DNA from 2 places in the Arthrobacter sp. yr096 genome. Region 2 is predicted to be linked to the other one. Evidence: predicted binding sites of a transcription regulator. Region 2 holds the regulator's gene; the other holds the start of a gene.
The links. The regulator LexA, encoded in region 2, represses DNA repair genes until DNA is damaged. The targets are predictions, from matches to a motif close to TCGAACANNTGTTCGA.
Positions count from the first base shown of each region.

Region 1: the regulator LexA is predicted to act here: its motif matches at 5,749-5,764, upstream of BMY91_RS11155 (shikimate dehydrogenase).

Region 1 is NZ_FNYI01000004.1:49,726-56,809, reverse strand. It holds gene BMY91_RS11175 (hypothetical protein) at 1-153, opposite strand, end outside; gene BMY91_RS11170 (FG-GAP repeat domain-containing protein) at 381-3,095, shown strand; gene BMY91_RS11165 (MFS transporter) at 3,241-4,578, opposite strand; gene BMY91_RS11160 (IclR family transcriptional regulator) at 4,781-5,551, shown strand; gene BMY91_RS11155 (shikimate dehydrogenase) at 5,862-6,770, shown strand; gene BMY91_RS11150 (bifunctional sugar phosphate isomerase/epimerase/4-hydroxyphenylpyruvate dioxygenase family protein) at 6,770-7,084, shown strand, end outside.
Region 2 is NZ_FNYI01000004.1:450,455-457,538, forward strand. It holds gene dapF (diaminopimelate epimerase) at 1-674, shown strand, start outside; gene BMY91_RS13055 (class I SAM-dependent methyltransferase) at 655-1,269, opposite strand; gene hflX (GTPase HflX) at 1,763-3,325, shown strand; gene BMY91_RS13065 (ATP-dependent DNA helicase) at 3,318-5,378, shown strand; gene lexA (transcriptional repressor LexA) at 5,450-6,193, opposite strand; gene BMY91_RS13075 (LysM peptidoglycan-binding domain-containing protein) at 6,544-6,903, shown strand; gene BMY91_RS13080 (histidinol-phosphate transaminase) at 6,993-7,084, shown strand, end outside.

The DNA.
Region 1 (7,084 bases), 400 kb from region 2:
GATTCCCGGTGCCGTTTCCTGAACCCGTCCGCGCCGAATGACCACGTCATCGTAGGCGGGACCCACGGACAGGCGGGCTTCGATCTCGTCTCCGCGGTGGAGCTGGCTGATCGCGCGTATACGTGTTGTGTGTGTTGTGACTTCCTTCAACATGGTGGCCTCCTGGGCTGGAGCTTGTGCCTGCACTTGCCGGCTATTCCAGTCTGGCGCGGCAATGTTGCCACGGTATTTCGGGGCGGTTAGGGTCCGGTTAGCATTCCGGGATGGTTGCGTTTCCTGTGACCCCGCCCTGCCTTCCGGGCACAGTGCGGCCCCGGCTGTACCCTGACCTTGGTTCCTGAGACTCACAGGCACCGCAGGCTCCATCCCCGGGAGATTCAATGGGTGTTTTGCGGCGATCAATCGCGCTGTCCACAGGCTTGGTGGTGTTTGCCACCGGCCTGTTTTTCGTACAGGCCCCGGCAACGGCCGTTCCCCTGCCCGGTCCTGATAATCCGAACGTCCAGTTCGTGGAGGGCACGCCGCACTCGGAGCACATGTTCGACACGCCGCCCGCCGGCAACGCGCCAAAGGGACAGGCCGACGTCGATTCCCTCCTTCGTGACGGCGCAGCGGCAGCAGGGCCCGGCGGGGACATCCGCGTCCGGCTGGTGACCGCCACGCTGGCGGACAACACCAACCCGGTCTCCATGGCCGAGGCCGAGAAGGCTGTGGCGGCAACCAGTAAATATTGGCAGGCGATGACGGCCAACAAGCTGTCCATGTCCGTTGCCAGCAAGGTTGCCGGGCACCCGTCCAAGGCGAAGTCCACTGACAGTTACAGCACCATCATTTCCACGATCACCAGCGAGCTGAAATGGTCTGCGAGCCCTTACACGGCGTTGGTCATTTTCATCCCGACTGCCACGTTGTCCGGAAACGCGCTGGGCGCCGGATACAGCAGTGGCAGTTACAGCGGCAGGGTCCTTCTGCCGCAGATCAGCAACTTCTCCAACAATGTGATGAGCCACGAGTTCGGGCACGTGATTGGCATGATGCATGCCGACGCGTTGCAGTGCGGCAGCGGCGCGTCCGACGTCGGGGTCAACAGCAACGGCCAGTTCACGGATTCGTCCTGCTATATCCGCGAATACGGCGACACCACGGACATCATGGGTGCAGCCCAATGGAACTCGCCCGTGATCAGCTCCACCTTCTGGGACTACGGTGGGCTGGGCCGCGGCGACGAAATCCGCGACATTGGTGTGGCCGCCGGCGTCAAGAGTTACACGCTCAAGCCGTGGGGTGGCACCGAGGCCCAGAGGGCCATCAAGTTCACTGATCCCGTCAGCCGGGAAGTCTACTATCTGGAACTTCGGCAGCCTGTTGGGTACGACAGCTACCTTTCGGGGGGCAACAAGGGCGTCAAGATCGTCCAGCGCGGTGGCGCCACGATTGCCTCGTCGCTCATCCTCATGCCGGATACCAGGCCATTCAGCGGTTGGTACAGCCCCAACCATGCATGGCAGGCCGGCAGCACCTTCACCACGTACACGGGCACCATGGTGACCATCAATTCTGTCAGTGCCACGTCGGCCACTGTGACCATCAATGCCGATCCCAAGCTCAAGGCGCGAATGAGCTTCTCCGCTGGAGATTTTGACGGCGACAAGCTGCCCGACGTCATTTCCCGGGAAACGGACGGATCGCTGCTGCTGTTCGCAGGTCTACCCGGCAACCGCCTGGAGGATCCGGTGCGCATCGGCTCAGGCTGGGACATTTTCAACGCGGTGTTGGGGACTTCCGATGTCAACGGCGACGGCTTTGCGGACATCCTGGCGCGCAGCAGCGATGGCGCCCTGTGGCTCTACCCGGGTAACGGCAAGGGTGGTTTCCTCTCCAGGACCCAGGTTGGCGTTGGCTGGCAGGGCTTCACCCAGTTGGTGACGCCCGGCGACTTCAACGGTGACGGCCGCAACGACGTGATCGCGGCCGACCCCGACGGCGTCCTGTGGCTCTACCCCGGCAACGGTTCGGGCGGTTTCCTTGCCCGCACGCAGCTGGGCCAGGGCTGGGACGTGTTCACAAGCCTCGCCCCGGCCGGCTCCTTTGGTGGCGGTTCGGCAGGGCTCCTGGCCCGCTCCGCCGACGGAACGCTTTTTGCCTACCCAGGAGATGGCAAGGGCGGCTTCCTGCCGCGTGCCGCCGTCGGAAGCGGTTGGAACCTGGCGGGCAGCATCATTGGCGGGCAGGACTTTACCGGCGACAGAAACGCAGATGTCCTGACTGTCAACGGTTCCGGCATGAGCCTGTACCCGGGTGACGGTTCCGGCTTCGCGGACCGCCTGGCGATCGGAACCGGGTGGAACCAGTTCAGCCAGGTGTGGGAAGCAGGAGATTTCGACGGCGATGCCGTGGCTGACATCCTGGCGCGCGGCACCAATGGTGTGCTGTGGCTCTACCCCGGCAACGGTTCGGGCGGCTTCCTGCCCCGGGTCCAGGTGGGAACGGGCTGGAACGTCTTTACTGCCGTGGTCAGTGCCGGCGATTTCGACGGCGATGGTCACCCCGATCTTGTTGCCCGGGCTTCGGACGGTTCACTGTGGCTGTATCCGAGCGACGGCAAGGCCCAATTCCTGGCCCGCAAGCAGATTGGCACGGGTTGGCAGGGCTTCACCCAACTGCTTGCTCCGGGTGATTTCAACGGCGACGGCAAGGCTGACATCGTGGCCCAGTCTGCCGATGGCGTGTTGTGGCTGTATCCCGGAAACGGGGCCGGCGGTTTCCTGGCACGCAAGCAGATCGGCACAGGGTGGGACATGTTCAACCTGGTCCTGCAGGCCGGCGATTTCACTGGCGACGGCAAGGAAGACCTCCTGGGCCGAGGCTCCGACGGTGGGCTGTGGCTCTACCCGGGCAACGGCAACGGCGGGTTCCTGGCCCGTTCCTACCTGGGTTCCGGGTGGAACATGTTCTCCAGCGTTGCAGCCTTGGGGGACGGCTTCACGGGCACTGGCGACCCGTCCGTCGTCGGGGTGGCCGGTGATGGGACCCTGCTCATGTACTCCGGAACGGGTGCCGGCAAGTTCAAGCCGGTGATGCTGAACCCGCGGTAGCTCCATGGGGTAGCGAGCTACGCGTTCCCTCCCGGTTGCCTCGGCCCGGGGTGTGTCCGGCACAGCGAAAAGCCCGGAATGTCAGGTGGCATTCCGGGCTTTCGCCGCTCCGGACCCCGACTAACCGGGAAGGAGCGTGCAGGACTTAGGCGTGCTGCGCGTGCTTGTGGAGGCCGAGCTCCGCGGTGGGAACCTTGGCGGATTCGCGGGCGGTCATGGCTGAGACAGCTGCGATCACGCAGATCACGGCGGTGAAGATGGAAATCTGGACCCATCCGCCCGGCTTGGTGCCGCCCAGTGCGGTCACGATTGCGGGGGCGAAGCCTGCCATGAGGAAGCCGAGCTGCGTGCCGATGGCCAGTCCGGAGAAGCGGACCTTGGTGCTGAACATTTCACCGTAGAAGGACGGCCACACGGCGTTGGCGGCAGCGTATCCGAAGGAGAAGAACACGATGGAAACCAGGAACATCAACGGCACATTGCCCGACTCGAGCGTCAGCAGGAACACCGGTGTCATGATGGCGCTGGCGATTGCTCCGTAGATGAAGACGGGCTTCCGGCCGATCTTGTCCGCAAGCATGCCGAACAAGGGCTGGGTTCCGAGGGCCACGACGTTGGCCGCGACCACCAGCCACAGTGTGATGGTGCTGTTCACGTGGGCAACGTCCTGGGCGTACTTGATCGCCAGGGTTCCAAAAACGGTGCTCACTGCGGCAATGAAGGCGCAGCAGACCACGCGGAGAACATCGCGCCAGTGCAATCGCAGGAGGTCGGCAACGGGAAGCTTGGAGATCTGGTTGTTCTTCTTGGCCTCGGCGAATGCCGGCGGCTCGTGCAGGGTGCGGCGAATGAAGTAGGCCACCATGACAACCACTGCGCTGAGCCAGAACGGGATGCGCCAGCCGATGCCGTACTTAATCTCATCGGGCAGTGCCACCACGGGAATGAAGACGAGGGCTGCGAGAATCTGGCCACCCTGGGTACCGGTCAGGGTCCACGAGGTGAAGAAGGACCGGCGGTTGTCCGGGGCGTGCTCCAACGTCATGGAGGAGGCGCCGGCCTGCTCGCCGGCGGCTGAGAGGCCCTGGCACAGGCGGGCCAGGACCAGCAGGACGGGAGCCCACCAGCCGATGGTCTTGAAGTCCGGGAGGCAGCCGATCACGAAGGTGGCGGCACCCATCAGGACCAGGGTGAACATGAGGACCTTTTGCCGCCCGATCCGGTCACCGAAGTGGCCCAGAATGACGGCGCCCACTGGGCGGGCGACGTAGGCGAAGCCGAACGTCGCGAAGGACATGATGGCTGCGTTGGCGTCTGCGTCCGGGAAGAACACATGCGGAAAAATCAGGGCCGCTGCCGAGCCGAAGATGAAGAAGTCGTAGTACTCCACGGCGCTGCCAAGGAAGCTGGCAAGCGCTGCTTTCTTGGGAGTTCCGGTGGTTGTTTCAGTGCCTGGCGTCGCTGACGGCATTGTTTGGCTCATGGGAGGTTCCTTCTGTGACGACGATGTCGCGGATCTAGCTTCAAGGGAAGACCAGAGCGAGGTGCGGCCGGATCATCCCGAAAGTAACCACATGGTGAGAGCTACTTGTGCAATACAGCAATAGTGGCTGTGAGTGGGGTCACTTGTCAAGAGATGTCACCACCATCTAGAAATAGCTCTCACCATGTGAGAGCATCGAGTTATGAGTGTGAAAGAGGACACAAAGACCGACATGGTCGGCAAAGCCCTAAGCCTGCTGGTACTTCTGGGCAATGAACCGCGCGGTGCAAGTGCGGCTGATCTGGCCCGGAGTGCCAGCCTGCCGTTCAGCACCACCTATCGCCTGCTGGGCTCCCTGACGCGTGACGGATTCGTGGACTATGAGCCTGATGGGCGTCGCTACCACCTGGGCTTGCGCGTGTTCCAGCTCGGCCAGCGGGTCTCCAATCACCACGGCTTCGCCGCGACGGCCCTGCCTGTCCTCCAGCGCGTCACGGAGCGAACCCATGAGGCAACCATCCTGTCCGTCCGTGATGGCAATCATCACCTCACGGTCAACAAGGTGGATGGACCCAAGACCTTCCGTGTCACCAGCGACCCCGGGCATCTGGGCGCGCTGCACACCACCTCGGTTGGCAAGGCGATCGTGGCCTTTGAGGAAGAGATCGAGCGGAAGCGCCTCCTGGAGGAGCTGCCCCTGGATCCATTGACCCAGCACTCCATTACCGATCGCGACAAGTTCCGTGAAGAAATCGAGCAGGTGCGCCGGCAGGGATATGCCGTCATGGATGAAGAGAACGAGGTGGGCATGCGGGCCGTCGCTGTGCCGGTCCTCAATTCCCAGGGCCACGCTTTTGCGTCCCTGGCCACGGCCGTGCCGGTGTTCCGCCTCACCATGGAGGAACTCATTGCGCACGTCCCCACGCTGCAGGAGGCCGCGGCTGAACTCGCGGCCAGGCTGCCCCAGCGCTGAGTCCCGCGATGCACGCCCGCTCGTTGTGAGGCCCGCTTTGCGCCCCGGGTTCCCGGAATGCCGCGCAGAGCAGGCCCCGCAACGCGAGGGTCCTCGTTGTGAGGCCCGCTTTGCGCCCCGGATCCCCGGAATACCGCGCAGAGCAGGCCCCGCAACGCGACCTCACAAAACTTCGGCGCTCAGTAAATGTTCGCGATAAGAACAAGCGTGCGGAATATGAACACTTGTAGTAATCTAAATAACACCCCGGCAAGCGGCGCCCCGGAAAGCGCCAAAAAGCCCGCGGTGCTGAAGTCAAAGGAGCTTTAGGATGAGCAACCGAGCCGAATCCGTTCTGGTGGGCCTCATAGGTGAGGGCGTCATGCCCTCGCTCACGCCGCCCATGCACGAACGCGAAGCCGATGTGCAGGGTCTTCGCTTGCTGTACCGCCCCATTGACCTGCTGGAACTGGCATTGCCGGCCGCCGCCGTCGGGGATCTCCTCACCGCAGCCCACCGCATGGGCTTCAATGGCCTGAACATCACGCACCCCTGCAAGCAGTTGGTGCTTGAGCACCTTGACGAAATTTCCGACGACGCCGCGCGCCTGGGTGCCGTGAATACGGTCCTGATTCGGGATGGTCGGTTTATCGGCCACAACACAGACTTCTCGGGCTTCGGTTCGGCGCTCGCCGACGGACTCCCGAACGCCAAACTGAACCGTGTGGTCCAGCTCGGCGCGGGCGGTGCCGGCTCGGCTGTTGCTTACGCGCTCCTCACCGCCGGCGTCAGCACCCTGGACCTGGTGGACATGGACCCTGCCCGCGCTGCGGAACGCGCTTCCGAGCTGGGCGCACTCTTCCCCGAAGCCACGGTCACGCCGCGCAGCACTGACGAACTCGCGCAGATCATGCCGCTCGCCGACGGCCTGGTGCACTGCACCCCGATCGGCATGGCCGCCCACCCGGGACTGCCCCTGGACATCGAACTCCTGGAGCCACGCCACTGGGTGGCTGACATCGTCTACCGCCCCATCGAAACGCAACTGGTCCGCGAAGCGCGTGCCAAGAACTGCGACGTCCTCGACGGCGGCAGGATGGCGGTGGGTCAGGCGGCCGACGCTTTCCAGCTCATTACAGGACGTCAAGCCGACCGGGAGCGGATGCGGGCACACTTCCTGGAACTCATCGCAGTGGAAGACGCGGCGGCGGCCCCCGAGCTGACGAAGGCAGGCCACTGATGCGCACCGGTATCGCCACGGTCTGCCTGTCGGGCACGCTGAAGGAGAAGATGCAGGCCTGCGCCATTGCGGGCTTCGATGGCATCGAGATCTTCGAGCAGGACCTCGTCACGTCCCCGCACAGCCCGGAAGAAGTCCGGAAAATGGCCGCCGACCTCGGTTTGGGCCTGGACCTCTACCAGCCTTTCCGGGATTTCGACGGCGTTACCCCGGAGCTGCTCAAGGCCAACCTCAAGCGGGCCGAGGCCAAGTTCAAGCTCATGTCCCGCTTGGGCATGGACACCATCCTGGTCTGCTCCAACGTGGCGACAGCC
Region 2 (7,084 bases):
ACCGCAACGGTGACGGCTCACTGTCGGAGATGTGCGGCAACGGAGTTCGCGTCTTCGTGCATTTCCTCATTGCCGAGAATTTGGTGGCACTGGGGCCGGGGGAGACCCTGACCATTGGCACTCGAGGCGGCATCAAGAAGATTGTCCGCACTGCCAACGGCTATGCCGTGGATATGGGTCCGTGGGAGTTCATCTTCCCCAAAGAGGCCACCAGCAAGGCCATGGATGCCCTGGTCAGCGCGGATGGCCTGGAAGTGGCACGGCCAGGGCTTTCCGTCAGCATGGGAAACCCCCACACGGTAGTTGCCCTGGCTGAACTCGGTGAGCTTGCCGCTACCCAGCTGTTCAAAGCTCCCGTCGTCGATCCCAAGCCTGCCAATGGAACCAACGTCGAATTCGTCGTTCCTGCCGAACCTTTGGTTGAGGACGGCGTGGGAACCATCACCATGCGCGTCCACGAGCGTGGCGTGGGGGAAACCCAGTCATGTGGCACAGGGGCCTGCGCCGCTGCCGTGGCCATTCGTCACTGGGCCGGCAACACCGCCCCGAACGACTGGCACGTCAACGTGCCCGGCGGCGTCGTGGGCGTTAAGTTCTTCCCCGGTGCTGGCGGCCGCGAACACGTGGAGCTCAGCGGCCCCGCCGTGATCGTTGCTACCGGGACGCTTTCCTGACCCGAATGATCCGGAAGGACTTGGATGTGCTTTCGCGGGACACTGTGAAGGTTTCGTCCAGTTCGGTGGACAGCCACCGCTGGAGCGAGTCCGAGCCAAGGTTCTTCTGAACAACCAGCCAGGCGCTCCCGCCCGGCGCCAAGCGGGGCAGCCACTTCAGCAACAGCGAGTGAAGTTCGTCCTTGCCGATCCGGATGGGCGGATTGGACCAGATGGTGTCGAACTCGACGGCGGGATCCACCTCGTCGGGGAGGCTGGCGGTCACGTTGGCCAAGCCCAACGCGGACGCGTTCTCGTTGGTCAGGGTCACGCAGCGCTCATTGACATCCACAGCGTGCACGTGGGCGTGGGGCGCCATGAGACCCAAAGTAAGGGCTATCGGCCCCCAACCGCAGCCGATGTCCAGCAGGTTTCCCTTGGGGGAAGGCGGCGGAACTTCGGCGAAGAGAATCGCCGTCCCTTTGTCTACAGCGTCGGGGCTGAAGATGCCGGAAGAAGTCTGCAGGTGGCGTGTCTCCCCGGCGAGTTCCACCGTGAGGGGCTTGCGGGTGAACGGTCCAGCGGGCTGGGCAGTGAAATAGTGTGCAGACTCCATAATTTGCCAGATTAGTTGGCTATTGGCGCCTTGGGAAACTGCCGGGGTGCGAAACCAGGTTGACAGGGACTGCTATTGTTGAACGCATGTTCTTGATCTTCGAGTAATCAGCCGATTCCCGGCACCGCCCGCGACGCAGGCTCGCTTGGCTCTTCAGCCCAGCCCGCAGCCTTTCCGCCCGGCAGGTCCACATCCGGCTCAGTCCGCCGACTCCCAAACGCTGGAGGCGGACTCTCTGAAGATCACCACCCAAGAAGTACTGCGGACCCCTTCGATCGGTCCGTGGCTTTGGTGGACGGTGCTCCCCAGAGGAGCCAGGACCTCCCTGCGGAACCAATCCCGCTCGATCGCATCGGCCTAACGCCTTCTCAGGTGTGGCCGTCCAGCACTCAGGAGGCCCCTTTTGGCCCAAGCCCGTCAGCCCAGCGCGAAGAGCGCCCCATCGAACAGCAAACAGCACTATTCTGGAATTGCCGAACAGTCTAAGGAGACCATGACCACCCAGAAGCACTCCGGATCCGATTCCGACGCCCAGGACATGAGTCCTGAACAAATCCAGGCCGTCATCGACCGGATTCTTTCCAAGGATGTACCTGCGCAAACATCCGATGACGACGATGCCGGTGGTGTGTTCGGCAAAGCGCAGGCGATTTCCACGCTCGACCAGGAACACAGCATTTACGATGGCGACCAGGAAGATCTGGCCGAACGTCGTGCGCTGCGCCGTACAGCCGGACTGTCCACTGAACTCGAGGATGTCACCGAGGTCGAGTACCGGCAGCTGCGCCTTGAACGCGTCGTTCTGGCCGGCCTGTGGACCGAGGGCACACTGGCCGATGCTGAGAATTCGCTCCGCGAGCTCGCAGCGCTGGCGGAGACCGCAGGTTCAGAGGTTCTCGATGGCCTGGTTCAACGGCGCATGAAGCCGGACCCCGGCACATTCCTTGGGTCGGGCAAAGCCCAGGAGCTCAAGGACATCGTGGCCGCCACCGGCGCAGATACCGTTGTGGTGGACACCGAACTTGCACCGTCGCAGCGACGCGGGCTTGAAGACATCGTGAAGGTCAAGGTTGTTGACCGAACCACGCTGATTCTTGACATCTTCGCCCAGCACGCCAAGAGCCGCGAAGGCAAGGCTCAAGTTGAGCTTGCCCAGCTTGAGTACCTGCTCCCGCGCCTCCGTGGTTGGGGCGACTCCATGTCCCGTCAAGCCGGTGGCCAGGTGGGCGGTGCCGGTGCCGGTATGGGCTCGCGTGGTCCCGGTGAAACCAAGATTGAACTCGATCGCCGGCGAATCCGCACGCGCATGGCCAAGTTGCGTCGAGAAATCGCCGCCATGAAGCCGGCCCGCGAAACCAAGCGGGCCAACCGCCGTCGTAATGCTGTTCCTTCAGTAGCTATCGCCGGGTACACCAACGCCGGCAAGTCGTCATTGCTCAACCGTCTGACTGACGCAGGTGTCCTGGTGGAGAACGCCCTGTTCGCTACCTTGGATCCTACGGTCCGTAAGGCGCAGACCCCGGACGGGATCGGCTACACGCTGGCCGACACTGTGGGGTTCGTCAGGTCACTGCCCACGCAGCTGATCGAGGCATTCCGCTCCACGCTGGAAGAAGTGGCGGATGCGGACTTGATCCTCCACGTTGTGGACGCTTCGCACCCGGACCCGGAAGGCCAGATCGCTGCCGTGCGCTCCGTTTTCACGGAAGTGGATGCGCGGAAGGTTCCGGAAATCATTGTCTTGAACAAGGTTGATGTTGCGGATCCGTTTGTGGTGGAGCGCCTCAAGCAGAAGGAACCCCGGCACGCGGTGGTTTCCACCCGCACCGGACAGGGCATCGCCGAATTGCTGGAAGACATCAGCCAGTCCATTCCCCGGCCGGGGGTGCGTTTGGAGCTGCTCATTCCTTACGATCGCGGTGAAATGATCAGCAAGCTGCACAGCTCTGACTCGGAGATCCTCAGCCTGGAACATGAGGAAAGCGGAACCCGTGTTGTCGTGATGGTCCGCGAGGGCCTGGCAGCCGAACTGGAGTCATTCGTCAGTAATGGTTGAGAAGGTGGCGGCGGACGCCGTCGAATCGGTGGGGGAGAAGGCCACCCTCGAGCTGTTGGACCGGGCTGTTGCCGGCATGGGCGGTCAAAGCCGGGCCGGTCAGCACGAAATGGCCAAGCATGTTACGCGCGCCATCGAGACCGGGGAGCACCTGCTGGTCCAAGCGGGAACGGGAACAGGTAAGTCGTTGGCTTACCTGATTCCGTTGATCGCCCATTCCATGGACAGCGATAAGCCCACCCTCGTGTCCACCGCCACCTTGGCACTCCAGACCCAGATTGTTGGCCGCGATCTTCCCCGGCTGCTGGAGACCATCAATCCTGCCCTTGAACGCCCGGTCAACGTGGCGCTGGTCAAGGGCAGGGCCAATTACGTGTGCCTGCAGAAACTCGAAGGCGGCTTCCCCAGCGAAGAACCCTCCGAAGGGCAGCTGTTCTCGTTGGGCGAGGACACCAGTGTGCCGCACTTCGCTGCCTCCATGGGCGGGCCGCAATCCCAGCTGGGCAAGGAAGTGGTCCGGCTGCGCGAGTGGGCCGGGAAAACGTCCACGGGGGACCGTGACGAACTCATGCCGGGCGTCACCGACAGGGCCTGGCGGCAAGTATCCGTCACATCCATGGAATGCCTCGGTGCGCAGAAGTGTCCGCTTGCCGAAGAATGCTTCAGTGAACTGGCGCGGTCCCGCGCAGCTGAGGCCGACGTCGTGGTCACCAACCATGCCATGCTCGCGGTCAGCGCCTTTGAGGGCCTGGCCGTCCTGCCTGAATACGACGTCGTGGTGGTGGACGAGGCCCACGAATTGCAGGACCGCGTCACAGGTGCCGTCTCCGGTCAGCTGTCCGTGGCAATGGTCCATGCCGCGGCCTCGAGCGCCCGCAAGCACACCGCCATCACAGTTGATGCCCTCAACGCTGCGGCGGAGCGCCTGGATATGGCCATAGCGGGGGTATCCAACGGGTTGCTGCCCAGTGGGCTCAATGATGAGCAGCTCGATTGCCTGGACCAACTGCGCGACGCCACGCGTGCGGCCTTGTCCGATTCGAAGACCGACTCCTCAAACGCGGTGGACGGCGGCAGGCAGCTCGCACGCTCACGGCTCATGCTCATTCTTGAACTGTGCGAACGCATGCTCGCTGCCAAGGAAAACCGGGAAGTGGTGTGGTTCTCAAGGAACAGCACCTTTGACCCCCAACAGGGTTATGCGCAACCGGACGAGACTGCACCGGCACTGATTAACATCGCCCCGCTCAGTGTTGCAGGACGCTTGCGTGAAGGCTTGTTCGCGGGCCACACCGTGGTGCTGACCTCCGCCACGCTGGCTATTGGATCTGCCTTCGAGCCGGCCGCCGGTGGGTTGGGGCTGATTGGCGACGGCGCACCAAGCTGGACTGGGATCGATGTTGGCTCGCCCTTCGATTACCCAAAGCAAGGTGTGTTGTATGTTGCGAAGCATCTGCCCAAACCTGGCCGCGGTACATCGCCTGAGGCACTCGACGAGTTGGAAGACCTCATCCGTGCCTCCGGCGGGGGAGCACTGTGTCTCTTCTCGTCACGGCGGGCTGCGGAAGAAGCCGCCGACGCCATGCGGCTCCGCCTGGACGTGGACATCCTCTGTCAGGGCGAATCCACCATGGCAGCCCTCGTAAAACAATTCGCAGATGAGCCGGACACTTGCCTCTTCGGAACCATGTCTCTGTGGCAAGGCGTTGACGTACCGGGTGGTTCGTGCCGCCTTGTGGTGATCGACCGCATTCCCTTCCCGCGTCCGGACGATCCCCTGATGACTGCCCGTTCGCGGGCTGTCGCACAGTCGGGTGGCAATGGGTTCATGGCCGTGTCAGCAACGCATGCCGCCATCCGGTTGGCCCAGGGTGCCGGACGCCTCATCCGTTCAACCGGCGATAAAGGAGTCGTGGCTGTGCTCGATTCCAGGTTGTCGACGGAACGTTATGGCGGGTTCCTGAGGGCTGCCCTACCGCCGTTCTGGGCGACCACCGACCGAACAGTGGTGCGGGGCGTCCTGGAGCGCCTGGGCTCTCCCAAAGCCTCTTAGGAGGCCCTGGGCGCTTTCTGGGTGCAGGTGAGTTCCGATGCAGAGGGGCCCGGATACAGAGGACCTCTGCGTTAGAGGGACCTCAGGACCGAGACAACCTTGCCCATGATGGTGGCCTGATCGCCAAGGATGGGCTCGTACTGGGTGTTCTGTGGTAGCAGCCAGGTGTGCCCATCGCGCTGGCGGAACGTCTTCACCGTGGCTTCGTCGTCCAGCAAGGCGGCCACGATGTCGCCGTTGATGGCGTCATTCTGGCGGCGCACCACTACCCAGTCACCGTCGCAGATGGCGGCATCGATCATGGAGTCTCCGGCCACCTTCAGCATGAACAGTTCGCCGTGCCCTACGAGTTGCCGGGGGAGGGGCAGTACGTCTTCCACTGTCTGGTCAGCCAGGATGGGACCGCCGGCCGCGATACGGCCTACCAGGGGAACCATGGCGGTATCACTTGCACTGGCCAGCTCCGTAACGGCGAGACCACCGGCGCTGCGAAGTGTCGTGGGCGCTTCGACTCCAGGAATCGGTCCGCCATCCAAGGTCAAGGGCATCAGGACTTCCATGGCGCGAGGACGCTTGGGGTCCCTGCGCAGGTAACCAAGCTTCTCCAGCTGGGAAAGCTGGTGCGTGACGCTGGACAAGCTTGCCAGGCCTACGGTGTCGCCGATCTCGCGCATGCTGGGCGGATACCCGTTGTCATTGACGGAGCGCTGGATGGTCTCCAGGATCTTTTTCTGCCGGACAGTCAGGCTCTTGGGACTCTTTTGAGGCTGCTGGCTCCGCAGGGGTGCCCCGCCGCCTGTGGCTTTCGCTGCCATGTTCGCCAATGCCTTTCCATTCGCCCCGGAAGGTGCCCGGGGATGTTAGGTCTGCAAAAAATGTCAGACCCTCCTGTTCCACTGAAACAGTGCTGTTTCTTCACTCAAACGTAGGGCAGGCACAGGCGTTTATCAAACATTTGTTCTAGCGAGTCTCGACACCGTTCGTTGATAAGTGCTAAAAATGTCATAGCAAGGTTCGAATATGTGTTCTATAAACCTGACGCTGAAGCTGGATGTTCGAAGAAAGTGTTCGAACATCCAGGTCTTGGGTCCGGGAGTGCACAAAGAATTGGCAGCCAGGCGCCGGGCAATCCGTCGCAAGGCAATAGCTCAGAAGGGCTCAGCTCATGTCCGCAATCACTACGTTCGCTGATTTCCGCACCACCCAGGCACCCGCCCGCCTGCGTCTCACCCGGCGGGGACGGATCGTCTTCTTCGGCATCCCTGCAATGCTGCTGGTGGCTGCGCTCCTGAGCCTGGCCGGATTCATCACCTCGCCGGCCAAGGCGTCGGACTCGCAATCGCAGTTGCAGCCGCCTGTTGCCCTGAGCGTCACTGTCCAGCCCGGTCAGTCGCTGTGGGGGATTGCCGGGGCGGCAGCTCCGGAGCGTGACCCCCGCGACGTCATCGCGGAAATCATCCAGCTGAACGATCTCCGCGGCGGCCGTATCCAGCCCGGCCAGCAACTGTTCGTCCCCGCCAACTGAGTCCTTCAAGCAGTCTTCAGGGAGGGTCGAAAGCGGTGGTGTGGCGTCACAGTTAGTAGGCAGTAGCGGCAGCCCCTTAAACTGTGGTGGTGAGTGACCAGCTTGAGCGACTTGACCGACTACCCCTCCGGACCAACCTGCGTGGACTGAGCCCCTATGGCGCACCGCAGCTTGATGTCCC